DNA from 3 places in the Rhizobium sp. BT04 genome. Region 2 is predicted to be linked to each of the others. Evidence: riboswitches for the same ligand, from Rfam matches in the RefSeq annotation. Region 2 holds a riboswitch; each other region holds the start of a gene.
The links. Region 2 has a riboswitch for cobalamin ahead of bluB (5,6-dimethylbenzimidazole synthase). Riboswitches for the same ligand answer to the same signal wherever they lie in the genome.
Positions count from the first base shown of each region.

Region 1: another riboswitch for cobalamin. It lies ahead of fdhA (formaldehyde dehydrogenase, glutathione-independent); the one in region 2 lies ahead of bluB (5,6-dimethylbenzimidazole synthase).
Region 3: another riboswitch for cobalamin. It lies ahead of QMO82_RS18865 (CbtB domain-containing protein); the one in region 2 lies ahead of bluB (5,6-dimethylbenzimidazole synthase).

Region 1 covers NZ_CP125647.1:162,850-167,013, reverse strand. Annotated here, with positions in the region: gene QMO82_RS00850 (transporter substrate-binding domain-containing protein) at 1-551, shown strand, start outside; gene fdhA (formaldehyde dehydrogenase, glutathione-independent) at 639-1,829, opposite strand; cobalamin riboswitch at 2,042-2,240, opposite strand; gene QMO82_RS00840 (DMT family transporter) at 2,414-3,319, opposite strand; gene QMO82_RS00835 (LysR substrate-binding domain-containing protein) at 3,431-4,164, shown strand, end outside.
Region 2 covers NZ_CP125652.1:909,789-913,952, reverse strand. Annotated here, with positions in the region: gene QMO82_RS13025 (MFS transporter) at 1-907, opposite strand, end outside; cobalamin riboswitch at 1,356-1,543, shown strand; gene bluB (5,6-dimethylbenzimidazole synthase) at 1,585-2,274, shown strand; gene QMO82_RS13015 (DUF2865 domain-containing protein) at 2,305-3,396, opposite strand; gene QMO82_RS13010 (demethoxyubiquinone hydroxylase family protein) at 3,570-4,160, opposite strand.
Region 3 covers NZ_CP125652.1:2,106,988-2,111,151, reverse strand. Annotated here, with positions in the region: gene QMO82_RS18875 (bifunctional diguanylate cyclase/phosphodiesterase) at 1-1,156, opposite strand, end outside; gene QMO82_RS18870 (histidine phosphatase family protein) at 1,633-2,187, opposite strand; cobalamin riboswitch at 2,270-2,391, shown strand; gene QMO82_RS18865 (CbtB domain-containing protein) at 2,420-2,629, shown strand; gene QMO82_RS18860 (CbtA family protein) at 2,746-3,495, shown strand; gene QMO82_RS18855 (hypothetical protein) at 3,545-4,164, shown strand, end outside; gene QMO82_RS18850 (sulfite oxidase-like oxidoreductase) at 4,162-4,164, opposite strand, start outside.

The sequences.
Region 1 (4,164 bases), on a different replicon from region 2:
ACGACATCATCCCCGATCTCGTTGCCGACAAATACGACGCGATCATCTCATCCATGTCGATGAGCCTTGAGCGGCGTCAGAAGGTTGCCTTCACTGAAAAATACTACAACAGCCCGTCGGTGTTCATCGCCCGGAAGGATTCGTCGATCAGTGACGTCAGCCCCGCCGCCCTCAGCGGCAAAGTTCTTGGAGTGACGTCGTCGACAGCGCAGGAATCCTATGCCAACCATCTTTATCCGGAAATGAAGAAGACGATTTTTCGGTCTTCGCCCGAATTGTACAAGGGGCTGGCGGATGGGAGCGTCGACATTATCCTCGAGGATAAACTCGCCATCTACGACTGGATTGCCAACACCAAGGCGGGAAGCTGCTGCGAGTTCAAAGGGCCGGATCTGGTCGATATCACCTATTTTGGTGAAGGTGCCGGGATCGCGCTGCGCCTCGATGACAAGGAGCGTCTGACGCGCCTGAACGAAGCGTTGAAGACCATCAAGGCCGACGGGACCTATGACATGATCAACGCAAAATATTTCCCGTTCAGCATCCAGTAGTTCGTCAATCAAATTGTCATGTGACAAAGCGGAATGGCCGGTTTTCCACCGGCCATCCCTGTCAGGTAAAGTCCTTGGTCGCAATCGTTACGCGGCCTTCGCGACCTCTCCATGAGGATCGAGGACATATTTCGTCGCCGCGCCATGGTCGAAGCTTTCATATCCAGCGGCGGCATCGTCGAGCGGGATGACCTTGGCGTTGACGATGTCGGCAATCGGCAGTCGGTCGTGGAGGATCGCCTGCATGAGCTGACGATTGTATTTGAGCACCGGAGTCTGGCCGGTGTGGAAGGACTGCGCCTTGGCCCATCCGAGGCCGAAGCGGAGCGACAGATTGCCGTGTTTGGCGGCATTGTCGACAGCGCCCGGATCCTCGGTGACGTAGAGGCCGGGAATACCGATCGAACCTGCGGCGCGGGTAATCTCCATCATCTGATTGAGCACGATCGCCGGCTGCTCGCCGCCGGAGTGGCCGCGGGCCTCGAAGCCGACCGCATCGATGGCGCTGTCCACCTCGTTGGTGCCGACGACCTCAGCGATCATGTCGCCAAGACGGTCGCTCTTCGACAGGTCGATCGGTTCGAAGCCGACCTTGGCGGCATGCGCCAGACGGTCCTTGTTGAAATCACCGATCATCACGACCGCAGCGCCGAGAATGCGGGCCGAAGCCGCAGCCGCAAGACCGACAGGGCCGGCGCCGGCGACATAGACGGTCGAGCCGACGCCAACGCCGGCACGCACCGCGCCATGGAAGCCGGTGGGCAGAATGTCGGAGAGCATGGTGAGATCGCGGATCTTTGCCATCGCCTTGTCGCGATCCGGGATTTTCAGCAGGTTGAAATCGGCATAGGGAATGGTGACGTAACGCGCCTGTCCGCCGATCCAGCCGCCCATGTCGACATAGCCGTAAGCGCCGCCGGCGCGGGCCGGGTTTACCGTCAGGCAGACGCCGGTATCCTGTGACTTGCAGCAGCGGCAACGGCCGCAGGCGACATTGAACGGCACCGAGACGATATCGCCGATGTCGAGCATCTCGACGTCGACGCCTTTCTCGATGATCTCGCCGGTGATTTCATGACCGAGGACCAGGCCCGGCATCGCCGTCGTGCGACCGCGGACCATGTGCTGGTCGGAGCCGCAAATGTTGGTCGAGATCACCTTCAGGATCACGCCGTGCTCGATGCGGCGGCCATCGGGCGCTTCCAGCTTCGGGTCGTCGATGTCGCGCACTTCGACCTTGCCCGGCCGGAGATAAACGACGCCTCTATTCTTGCTCATGGATTCCTCCCACGTGTTTGAATGCCTCGATCTGCAACCGATGCAGCCGATGGCAACATTCCCTCCGGCCTGCCTCCTCTGCAGCCCGGTGTCGACAGCGCCGGATACCGCCGCATCGGGCGATATTCGGATTTTGCAAAAGGGACAGATTGGTGGAGGAGAAGAGTGAACGCCACGGTCTGGCCTGTCGTTCGTGATCGCCCGCCGCAATCCGTCGATTTGCCGCGCAAGAGCTGGTGTCCGGCTCCAGAAACTCCTTTCGATCCATCGCGAGATCTTTCCGGATCTTTCCGGCGATTTCCGTGAGGATTTCAGTTCTTCTACCGCTGCGGGCAGCGCCGGCGTCAGGCCGGCTTCCCGATGGGCCATTTCGCCAGTTTGCGAGATAGCGCCTTGAACACCACAAACAAACCATGCCTGACGGAAAACAGCGATCAAAAAAACGACATGGGTGCAACTCAAAGACGACAGTCGGTGAAGTCGCAGGAGCGCGCTGCGCAGGGTCAATAATTGATCCCGCGAATACGGCGGTTTTCCGGACCGTCCGGGAAGATTTGATTGCCGTCTGGCGGGAGATGGCCGGCTTAGGCGCGATGCGTTCGCCGGCCGCGGTTGGCGTCGATCGCTGTGTGCCAGAACACGGCGCCGAGGATGATCGCGCCGCCGAAATAGGTGGCGACGGGCGGTTGCTCGGAAAACAGCAGCCAGACCCAGAAGGGTGTCAGCACGATTTCCATCGTGCCGATCAGCGCGGCTTCCGCCGGCGGCATCCGCTTTGCCCCGGCAAGGAAAAGCACCAGCGCCAGGGAGAAATTGGTGGCGCCGAAGGCGGCCAGGACGATCCAGTTGTGCAGGTCGAGCGAGCCGACCGAACCGAACGGCGCGAAGATGATGAGGGTCAGGAAGGCGCTGACGACGGTCGGCGGCAGGCTCGGCACGCCGGGGCTGATGCGCGGGATGATGATGACGAGCGCGAAGGACGCGGTCATGCCGAGCGCCAGCAGGTCGCCCCAGCCGGTACCGCCGCCGATCGACGAGGCGACGATGACGGCGACGCCGAGGAGCGAGATGCCGCCGGCAATCATGGTCCGCCGGGCCACCCTCTCCTTGAGGATCAGCCAGCCGAACAGCGCCGCGATGAACGGAGTCGTCGCATAGATCATCGTCACATTGGCAACGGTGGTCATGTAAAGCGACCCGATGAAACATCCCTGACTGAAGGTCTGGCAGGCGATCATCGCCAGACCGCTCGGATGGAAGACGGAACGCCATTGCCGCCGCGAGATGCCCCCTTCGAGGAAAAGGCAGGGGATCAGCAGAAACAGGCCACCGAACAATGACCGCCAGGCGATCGCCGTCCATACGTCGGTTGTGAGCAGCCGCGAATAGACGCCGCTCGCACTCCAGGCAAGCGTCGCGGCAACAATGAGAAGCACACCCTTCTCGTGCTCGCTGCCGGCGAGGCGCGTGGTCGGATTTTCAATGGTCACGCAGATGGTCTCAAAGAAGGAAGTCGAACGCGGGTCTTTTGTGCGCCAGGAATTGACATCAGACAAACGAATAGTAGAGATAGCTGTTATCGATTTTTTCTATGGCTGCCCATGCATGAACCTATTGAAAGCGAGCTCCTGAGGACCTTCCTTGTCGTGGCCGAGACGTCGAATTTCTCGACGGCTGCCCAGCGCATCGGGCGGACGCAATCGGCGGTTAGCAGCCAGATCAAGAAGCTCGAGGAGACGATCGGCGAAACGCTGTTCGAGCGCGGTGCCCGCGGTGTACTGCTGACGCGCCAGGGCATACAGCTCGTGCCTTATGCCCGCCGGATCATCGACCTGCTGAGCGAGGCCGCCGCGACGATCCGCAGCAAACCGCTGGATGGGCCGGTGCGCATCGGCATTCCCGAGGAATACAGCCAGACGGTGCTGCCGGCAGCCCTTGCGGCTTTCGCCGTGCGCCACCCGGCCGTCGAGGTCACCGTATCCTGCGACTATACCGTCCGTAACCTCGCCGCCCTTGAGCGGGACGAACTCGATCTCGCCGTCGTTTTCGACTGGAGCGACCAGACGAAAGGCGAGGTCCTCTGCGTTGACCCCACAGTCTGGGTTACTTCAATGGTTCATCGGCTGCACGACATTGATCCCCTGCCGATTGCGACCTATCGCAATTCCGCATGGTCGCGCGATTATGCGCTCCGATCGCTTGAGCAGATCGGCCGCAATTACCGGATCGCCTTCATCGCCGATACCGGCTCGGGGCTGAAGAATGCCGTCACCGCGGGCCTTGCCGTTACCACGCTGTGCCGCAGCAACATTCCGCCCGGCTGCCGCGAGCTCAC
Region 2 (4,164 bases):
TCGATCCCATCGAGCCGAGCGCGCTGACGAAGGTGACCGAGCCCGATTGCAGTGGCGTCAGGCCGAAGCCGAGCTGCAGCATCAGCGGCATTAGGAAGGGCAGGGCGCCGAGCCCCATACGGAAGTTCGAAGCGCCAAGGATCGCCGCCCGGAACAGGGGATAGCGGAACATTTTCGGATCGAGAAGCGGATAGGGCGCGCGGCCGGCATGCAGGAGATAGAGGAGGCCGGCAAGGACGCCGATCGCCACAGTGATGTAGCCGTAGACGACGGGCACGGCCGGCAGGCTGATGACCGACAGGCCGAAGACGAAGCCGGAAAAGCCGAAGCCGCAGAGGAAGAAGCCGGGAAAATCCATCGGCCGCGGACTGCGCGGCTCGACCGCCGGCAGGAAGCGCGTGACGAGGATGATGCCGAGCACGCCGATCGGGACGTTGATCCAGAAGATCCAGTGCCAGGTGAGATAGGTGGTGAGGAAGCCGCCGATCGGCGGCCCCATGATCGGGCCGATCAGTGCCGGAATGGTGAGCCAGGCCATGGCATCGACGAGTTCGTGGCGCGGCGTTCCCCGGACCAAAAGCAGGCGGCTGACCGGCGTCATCATCGAGCCGTCGGCGCCCTGGATCAGCCGTGAGACGACGAAGGCCGCGATCGAATGGGAAAAGGCGCAGGCAATCGAGCCGATCATGAAGACGAAGATCGCCAGGCGGAAGACATTGCGTGCGCCGAAACGATCGGACATCCAGCCGCTGATCGGAATGAAGATCGCCAGCGCCACGAGATAGCTAGTGACGGCCAGCTTCAGCGCGATCGGCGAGGTGCCGATATCGGCTGCGATCGCCGGCAGGCTGGTGGCGATCACGGTCGAATCCATCTGTTCCATGAACAGGGCGACCGCGAGGATCATGGGCGTCAGGCGGGGCACGGCAACCGGGATGCTGCGAGGGACTATATCGTCCATACGCCTTCGGTGGCGATAGGGCCATAGAAACTATCGATGAAGGGGTTTGCCGAGCCGCTTCAAACCGACGCGGGGCGGGCGGTGCGTTGGAGACAGACGCTTCAAGGGCAAGCAACAAAACCAGGCAGCCGCACGGTCATCTTAGCCGGGTGCACCAACGCCCAAGAGAGCCTCATCCTGAGGTGCGCAGGCCAAAGGCCGGAGCCTCGAAGGGCGAGGCGGGTGCACCGGCGTGGACGCGAAATAGTGAACGACGAAAGAAGCGGCGCTGCGGCGTGTCCTTCGAGGCCCCTACGGGGCACCTCAGGATGAGGAATCGCGGCGGATGCCGCGCCGTCCTCTCGACCGCGTGCCGGCGCCGCCTGCTCGCGGCTTGCCGCCACCGCACTTTCCTGAAATACATGCGCTGTCAGGTGCCCGCCGATGAGGCGGGAGAATCGGGAATCCGGTGCAAGACCGGAACGTGCCCAACGCTGTAAGGCCGACGCTTGCCGCATCACTACGCCACTGGCTTTTGCCGGGAAGGCTGCGGCAGACGGATGACGCCAAGTCAGAAGACCGGCCTGGCAAGATAGACCCAACCCGCGCGGACGGCGGGCGGTTGCGTTGTTGGGGATTTGACGATGCGACCCTTTGATGAGGATGCCCTTTTGGCGGCGTCCGGTTTTTCGCTGGCCGAACGCGAGGCCGTTTATCACGCGATCATGACGCGGCGTGACGTGCGCAGTCAGTTCCTGCCCGATCCCTTGCCCGACCATGTCGTGGAGCGGCTGCTGACGGCTGCTCATCATGCGCCCTCTGTCGGCTTCATGCAGCCGTGGAATTTCATTCTGGTGAAAAGTCCAACCGTGCGAGCGCGCATCCAGGATGCTTTTTCGAAGGCCAACGAGGAAGCGGCTTTGATGTTTGAGGGCGAGCGGCGGCAGGTCTACCGTTCCCTCAAGCTCGAAGGCATCGTCGAGGCGCCGCTCGGCATATGCGTAACCTGCGATCCCACCCGCAGCGGCAGCGTGGTGCTGGGGCGCACGCACAATCCCAGGATGGATAGCTATTCCACAGTCTGCGCCATACAGAATCTCTGGCTTGCGGCCCGCGCCGAAGGGATCGGTATCGGCTGGGTCAGTATCTTTCGCGAGGGTGACCTGAAGAGCATTCTCGGCATACCCGAGCATGTCGAGGTAGTCGCCTGGCTCTGCGCCGGTTTCGTCGACAAGCTCTACGACGAGCCGGAACTCTCCGTCAAAGGCTGGCGGCAGCGGCTGCCGCTCGAGGAGCTCGTGTTTCACGACGGTTGGGGACGGCGGGAGCGCTGAACAGCGTCGCCTCAAACCCGGCTCCGCCAATCACTGCTGTTGCGGCTGCGGGCCCGGCGATGCCGGATTGGCGAGGTCGATCGAGCCCTGATCTCCGGCGAGGAATTGCGGGCCGACCTGGCGGACCTTGTTCTGCGTGGGGTCATAGGGACGATCGGGAACGGATGGCTGCGGCGCGGCAGCGGCAGCATCCTTCGCCGGCGGATTGGTACGGATTGATGTGATCGAGCCCTGTTGCGGCGGTTCGCTCAAGGCTTGCTTGCCGCGCATCTCGTCGTAATAGGCGGTGAGATTGCAGGCGCAGGAGGACTTTTCGCCGGGCGTGCGGTTCTTGTAGGCAAAGGCGTTCTTCATGGCGCTGTAGGGCGTGCCGGTTGCGACCGAGATCATGTTCGAGGCTTCGGTGCTCGTCACGTCACGATAAAACAGTTCCGTCTCGATCCCCGGGCACATCTTGGCGCAAGTCTCAGCGTCGCGGCCGAAATCGACCGAAGTGGCGTTCGAGCTGATCGGGAAGAAGCCGCCGTCGCAGCTGCGCACGCACATGGTGCTGACCGGCGAGAGCATCTCGGCTCGCGGCAGGCCGTAACGCGGATCGACCTCTTCACCGCCGCCGAGCGGAATGAAGGTATCGGTGCGCATCGCCTGCTCCTCGACACTCGGGGCGGGGTCGGCGGCGCTGCGGTCGGCCGGGGGATAGAAGTTTTCGCTGTTGCAGCCATTGCTGTCGAGAGCGGCAATCAGTTCGCGGCGCTCGCCATCATCGCCGTTCTGGCCGGCCAGCTCGTTGCGGCGGTCCTGGAGATAACCGATATTGTCGATCATGCGGGCTTCGGCCTGCGACAGCTCGGCGCAATAATCGTCATTCTCGCCGCCGATCACGACCATGCTGCCCGAGGTGCAACCATTGCTGCGCAGCTCGGAGCGGACCTTGCGCAGCTCGAGGTTCTGCTCGGCCATGGCGCTGGCATATTGGCGCGCTTCCCGGCCGTTGCTATTGCCGATCGTTCGCGGCAGGTCGGCGAGGCGGCCGCGCAGGTCCTCGCAGACAGCACTCGTCTGCGCGGCGGCAGGCGTCGCGAAGGCAAGGAGGAGGGCAAGAGACAGGTTTCGGCGTTTCACGGCTCGTCCCGGAATGAACAAACGGTAGATGATCGAATGCGGCCTCGATCGCCGCACGTTGTCTCTTAACGTGTTTCTCTTAATAAGCTTGGAGAAAATCCTAGCGCATTTTCGTGATCTTATCCAGCAGACGCGGGCAATCTTCCGTAAGGGGAGGTCGGGACAGCTTCCCGCTAGATCTGCCTGGAGCGCGCCATTTCGGCGCGCATCCAGCTTGAGTCTCCCCATGTAGAGAGCCAGATCATCAGATCGGTGAGCGCGGCGACGATGGGCAGAAGCAGCGCATAGCTGACGCCGTGCCGTGTCTGATTTTTCTCGGCTTCGCTAAGGTGAGCCAATTCCTCTTCCTGAATCGAGGCAATAAGGCCATGCAACTGTGGATCGCGGGTGTCCAGGGATGCCAATTGATCTTCCAGATGACGGTGAACCGTGCTTTCAACCGCCTCGGTACAGATCCAGACCATGTTGCGCCCACCGAGGGCTGTCAGGAAACCGAGCAGATACCCTCCGAGGCTCCAGAATGCCATGACGCGGCATGGCTTGGCATGCCTTGAAGGCATTGCGTCGCGAAACAGGCGGCAATGCTCGATTTCGTCGTTCCGCATGTCACAAAGCGCCGGCACGATGTCAGGAAACAGCCGGCGGGCCATCCAGATCTGTGCCCTGTAGATACGAATTGCGCCGAACTCGCCGGCATGATTGACCTTGAGAATACGACGAACGGTTACTGCGCGCTTACCGGCACTGCTTGACGGATTGTCCATGATC
Region 3 (4,164 bases), 1.2 Mb from region 2:
CCAGGCGCTGCGGCGGCAGCCGGCTTGCCGAGAGAACCTTGAGGATGCGGGAAGTCAGGAGCCTGTCTTCCATCTGCACCGGCGAGACGTTGAAGGACAAGGTCACATGCTCCGGCCAGGTGAGTGCGTCGCTGCAGGCCTGGGCGAGAAGATCCTCGAACAATGCGGTGATCATGCCCGTCTCCTCGGCGATATCAATGAAGACAGGCGGCGGGATGTTGACACCATCATCGCCGATCCAGCGCGCCAAGGCCTCGAAGCCACAGAGCTGGCCGGACTTCAGGTCGATCAGCGGCTGATAGAAGGGTTTGATCGCCTTGGTGGAAATTGCAGCACGCAGCCTGGTTTCCAGCGCGGCGCGTTCCGTTACCTTGTCCTGCATCGACGGTTCGAAGACGAAATAATGGTTGGGTCCGCGTGATTTCGCCTCGTACATGGCAAGGTCGGCACGATGGGCGGCATCTTCAAGGGGTTCGGCTCCCTCGACCCAGCGGTCGTAGCCGACGCTGGCGCCGACTTCGACGGCAAAGCCATCGATATGGATCGGCCGGGTAATGGCCTGGATCAAAAGCTTGGCAAAACGCTCCTCGCGTTGCGCCGTCAGGGCGAACGCGACGATGACGAATTCGTCACCGCCGAAGCGATAGACGCAGTCGGCATTGCCGAGCGCGCAGATGCGTCTGGCAACCTCGATCAACAGGACGTCGCCGCCCTTGTGGCCGACGAGATCGTTAACTTTCTTGAAGCCGTCGAGGTCGACGGAGAAGAGGGTGACGTTGCGGCCCCACTCCTCGATCTCGGCCTCGTCGGTCTTGATCGGCCGGGAAAGAATCTTGCGCTCGAAGGCGTAGCGGTTCGGCAGTTTGGTCAGGTGGTCGTGGGTTGCGGTCCAATCGGCCTTTGCCTGAGCGGCGGCGCGCTGTTCCGTTTCCTTGCGCAGGTCGGCGATGCGCAGCACCGAATAGATGAAGCTCATGGCACCGGCGATGCCCAGCGCCAGAACGAGCTTGTCGGCGCCGTATTCGCCGAAACCGGTCATGAAGAAGGCAAGGCTGTCGTCAAGCTGCAGCAGCGTGCCGAGGAGCCAGAGAGTGATCCCGAACCCGACGATCGACACACATTGCCTTCCGGCCCTGCTCTGGAAAAATACCGGCACCACGCCTTCTCCATCTCCAACCTTCGCGGAAGTAGCACAAAAGTCTGAAATGTTCGTTGAAACCAGAAGGCGAATTATCGGAGGCGGCAGCCTGTTGCTGTACCGTCAAGGGACCAGAGGGGTGCTTTTGCGAGACCGAGAAACGCTGAGCGCGGTCTTCGTCGTGATTGCAGACTGGCGTGTGAAAAGAACGAAGGCGAGCGTGCCATGGCACCGCTCGCCCTTTCGTGCTTCAGGCGGTGACGATCAGCAGCGGGACGCTGACGATGAGACCGACCAGAACTGTGACTGTGGCAAAACGCATCAAACGCAAGCGTCGCGTGCGCTCCCCACTCCAATCATATGTCATTCTTCCATCTCCTTGGGATAAGGAAGTAGTCCCCGCCAAACCGGGTTCAATAGAGATGACGCGATTTGCTTGTGTAAGGCTGGATAAGTTTATGCAGCGATTCAAGGTGTTACAGCGGCCTCGGGCTCTAATGCGGAAAGCGTAGAGACCAGCGCCGTCCATCAGTGGTCATGTGAATGACGGCGAGTGGCTCGACGTCGCTCAGCCAGAAGGAAGGGAGTGGCGCCTGAAGCACATGCGCCACCGCTGCCCGAATGACGGCCGCGTGGCTGACGGCGATCACATGGCCGCCGAGGCTGGATTCATTGTCCATCCAGCTGGCGACCCGCCTGCGCAGATCAACAAGGCTCTCGCCGCCATGCGGGGCAGCTTCCGGATCGCTCATCCAGGCCAGGAGGTTTGCCGGCTCGTCTGCCTCGACCGTGGTGATCGACCTGCCGGCCCAGCGGCCATGGTCGCAGTCGCGAAGCGCCTGATCTATCCGGGCGTCAAGGCGAAGCGCTTCCGCGGTCTGGCGCGCGCGTAAGGCGGGGCTCGTGGCGATACGGTCGGCGCGGGGAGGGGCAGCCATGCTGGCCGCTTCTTCCTCCGCCTTGTCTTCCAGCGGTTCGTCGAGCGGGAACAGGGCTTTGCGGCTTGCCATCGTCGCGCCGTGGCAGATCCAGGTGAGGCGCGTATTCACCATCGTTCTGATCTCCCGGAATGCGGCTCCAGCGTCTTTGCCGGCTTGTGAAGTTTCGTTGACAGTCTCTTCGGCGTGCAGATATAACCGTGCTGTTGCGGGTTTGGAAGCCGGTGGAAATCCGGCACGGTCGCGCCACTGTGACCAGCGTGTCGAAAGCTCTTCGCGTTGGAAGTCAGACCCACCTGCGTAAGCACTCTTTCGACTGAACGCGTCATTCCCGGAGGAATACATGTCTGACACCACTTTCGCGCCCGCAGCAGTACCGGCGCCGATCCCCTTAGGAGAGATCCTGCCCTGGGCGATCTTCGGCGGCCTGCTGATGCTCATCGTCCTCTATTTCGTCGGTACCGAGGAAGGCGCAATGGCGCTGTTCAATGGCATGTATGTGCACGAATTCGTGCATGACGGTCGTCATCTCCTCGGCTTTCCCTGCCACTAAAGCGCGTCGCGATCTTTCAGATTCGCTTCTCGCGCCTTAGGTCTTGTTTTGCGCATGTCGTTCTCGCGAAACCGCTCACACAGTTTTGCGCGACATGCTTTAGGGGAGTTCCTGACATGGTTGGAAACCTTCTGCTTCGCGGCATGCTCGCGGGCCTGATTGCCGGTATTCTCGTTTTTGCCTTCGCCCATACCTTCGGCGAGCCGCTGGTCGATGCGGCCATCGCCTTCGAGGCGGCGACTGCGCAGGCGGCCGGCGAAGCTGCTGAACCTGAAATCGTCAGTCGCGCCACGCAGGCCGGTCTCGGCCTTTTTACCGGCGTCATGGCCTACAGCGTCGCCGTCGGCGGGCTTTTTGCGCTTGCCTTCGCTTTCGTGCACGGGCGCTTCAGCAGCCTTTCGGCGCGCGGCACTTCGGCGGTCATCGCCCTTGCCGCCTTCGTGGCGATCGTTCTTGTTCCCGGGATCAAGTATCCGGCCAATCCGCCGGCGGTCGGCAATCCCGACACGATCGGCGTCAGGACCGAAATGTTCTTCCTGATGATCGTCGTTTCGCTTGCCGCGCTGGTTGCCACAGTGGCGCTGTCGCGCCGTCTTGCCGAACGTTTCGGTCTCTGGAACGGTGCGATCATCGCCGGCATCGCCTATCTCGTCTTCATCGGCCTCGTGCTCTATCTGCTGCCGCCGATCAACGAGGTGCCGGAGAATTTCTCGGCGATGGTGCTCTGGCGGTTCCGCACGACCTCGCTCGGCATGCACGTGATCCTCTGGGCAACCTTGGGCCTCGCCTTCGGAGTGCTGGCGGAAAAGCAGCTTGCCGTGAAAGGCGGGCCGCAACGAGGTCGGCCGGCAACGGCGTTTCACTGAATGCATCGAGGGGCGCCGCATACCGGCGCCCTGAACTTTTCGGGCAAACATGAAAAGCAGCCGAACCATACCGCTCCTGTCGACGGCGTTTGTCGGCGTCGCCTTTTCTTGCGTGGTTGCCGGAAACGCCTTTGCCCATAGCCGCAGCGGCGGCGGCAGCCATGCCGGGCTGGATATCCCCGAGATTTCCCATGGCGAGATGGCGGTGATTTCAGACTATCGCAGTGGGATCATTGACCTTGCGTCGCAAGCGGTCGATACCAACGAGCGGTTCCGCCGCGTGCTGAACTATGCCGAAATCCAGTATTCCTATTGTCTATGGGGCCGGATGCCGGGTAGCGTGACGGACGAGGAAAGCCCGTTCAACCAATGCGCCCATGCCTATCTCGCAGCGACCAAGGCCGTCTTGTTTTCGATGCGTGAGATGCCGCGGGAGAGCGCTGCGGCGGGTGAAATCATTTCCGCGGTCGACGCCGACATGGTGCGGCGCGGCCTTGCGCTCGTCACCTGCCGGTTCAGCGGCGAGGCCTTCAACACCGCCGATGTTGTCAAGCCGCACTGGAGCAAGGTACCGCTTCATCCAGCCAGTATGGCATCGTTGACGGGGCTTGCCGCATTGTTCGGCGTTGGTTTTTATGCGCTTCGCCGCTTGCTGCGGCCGGAGGCTCA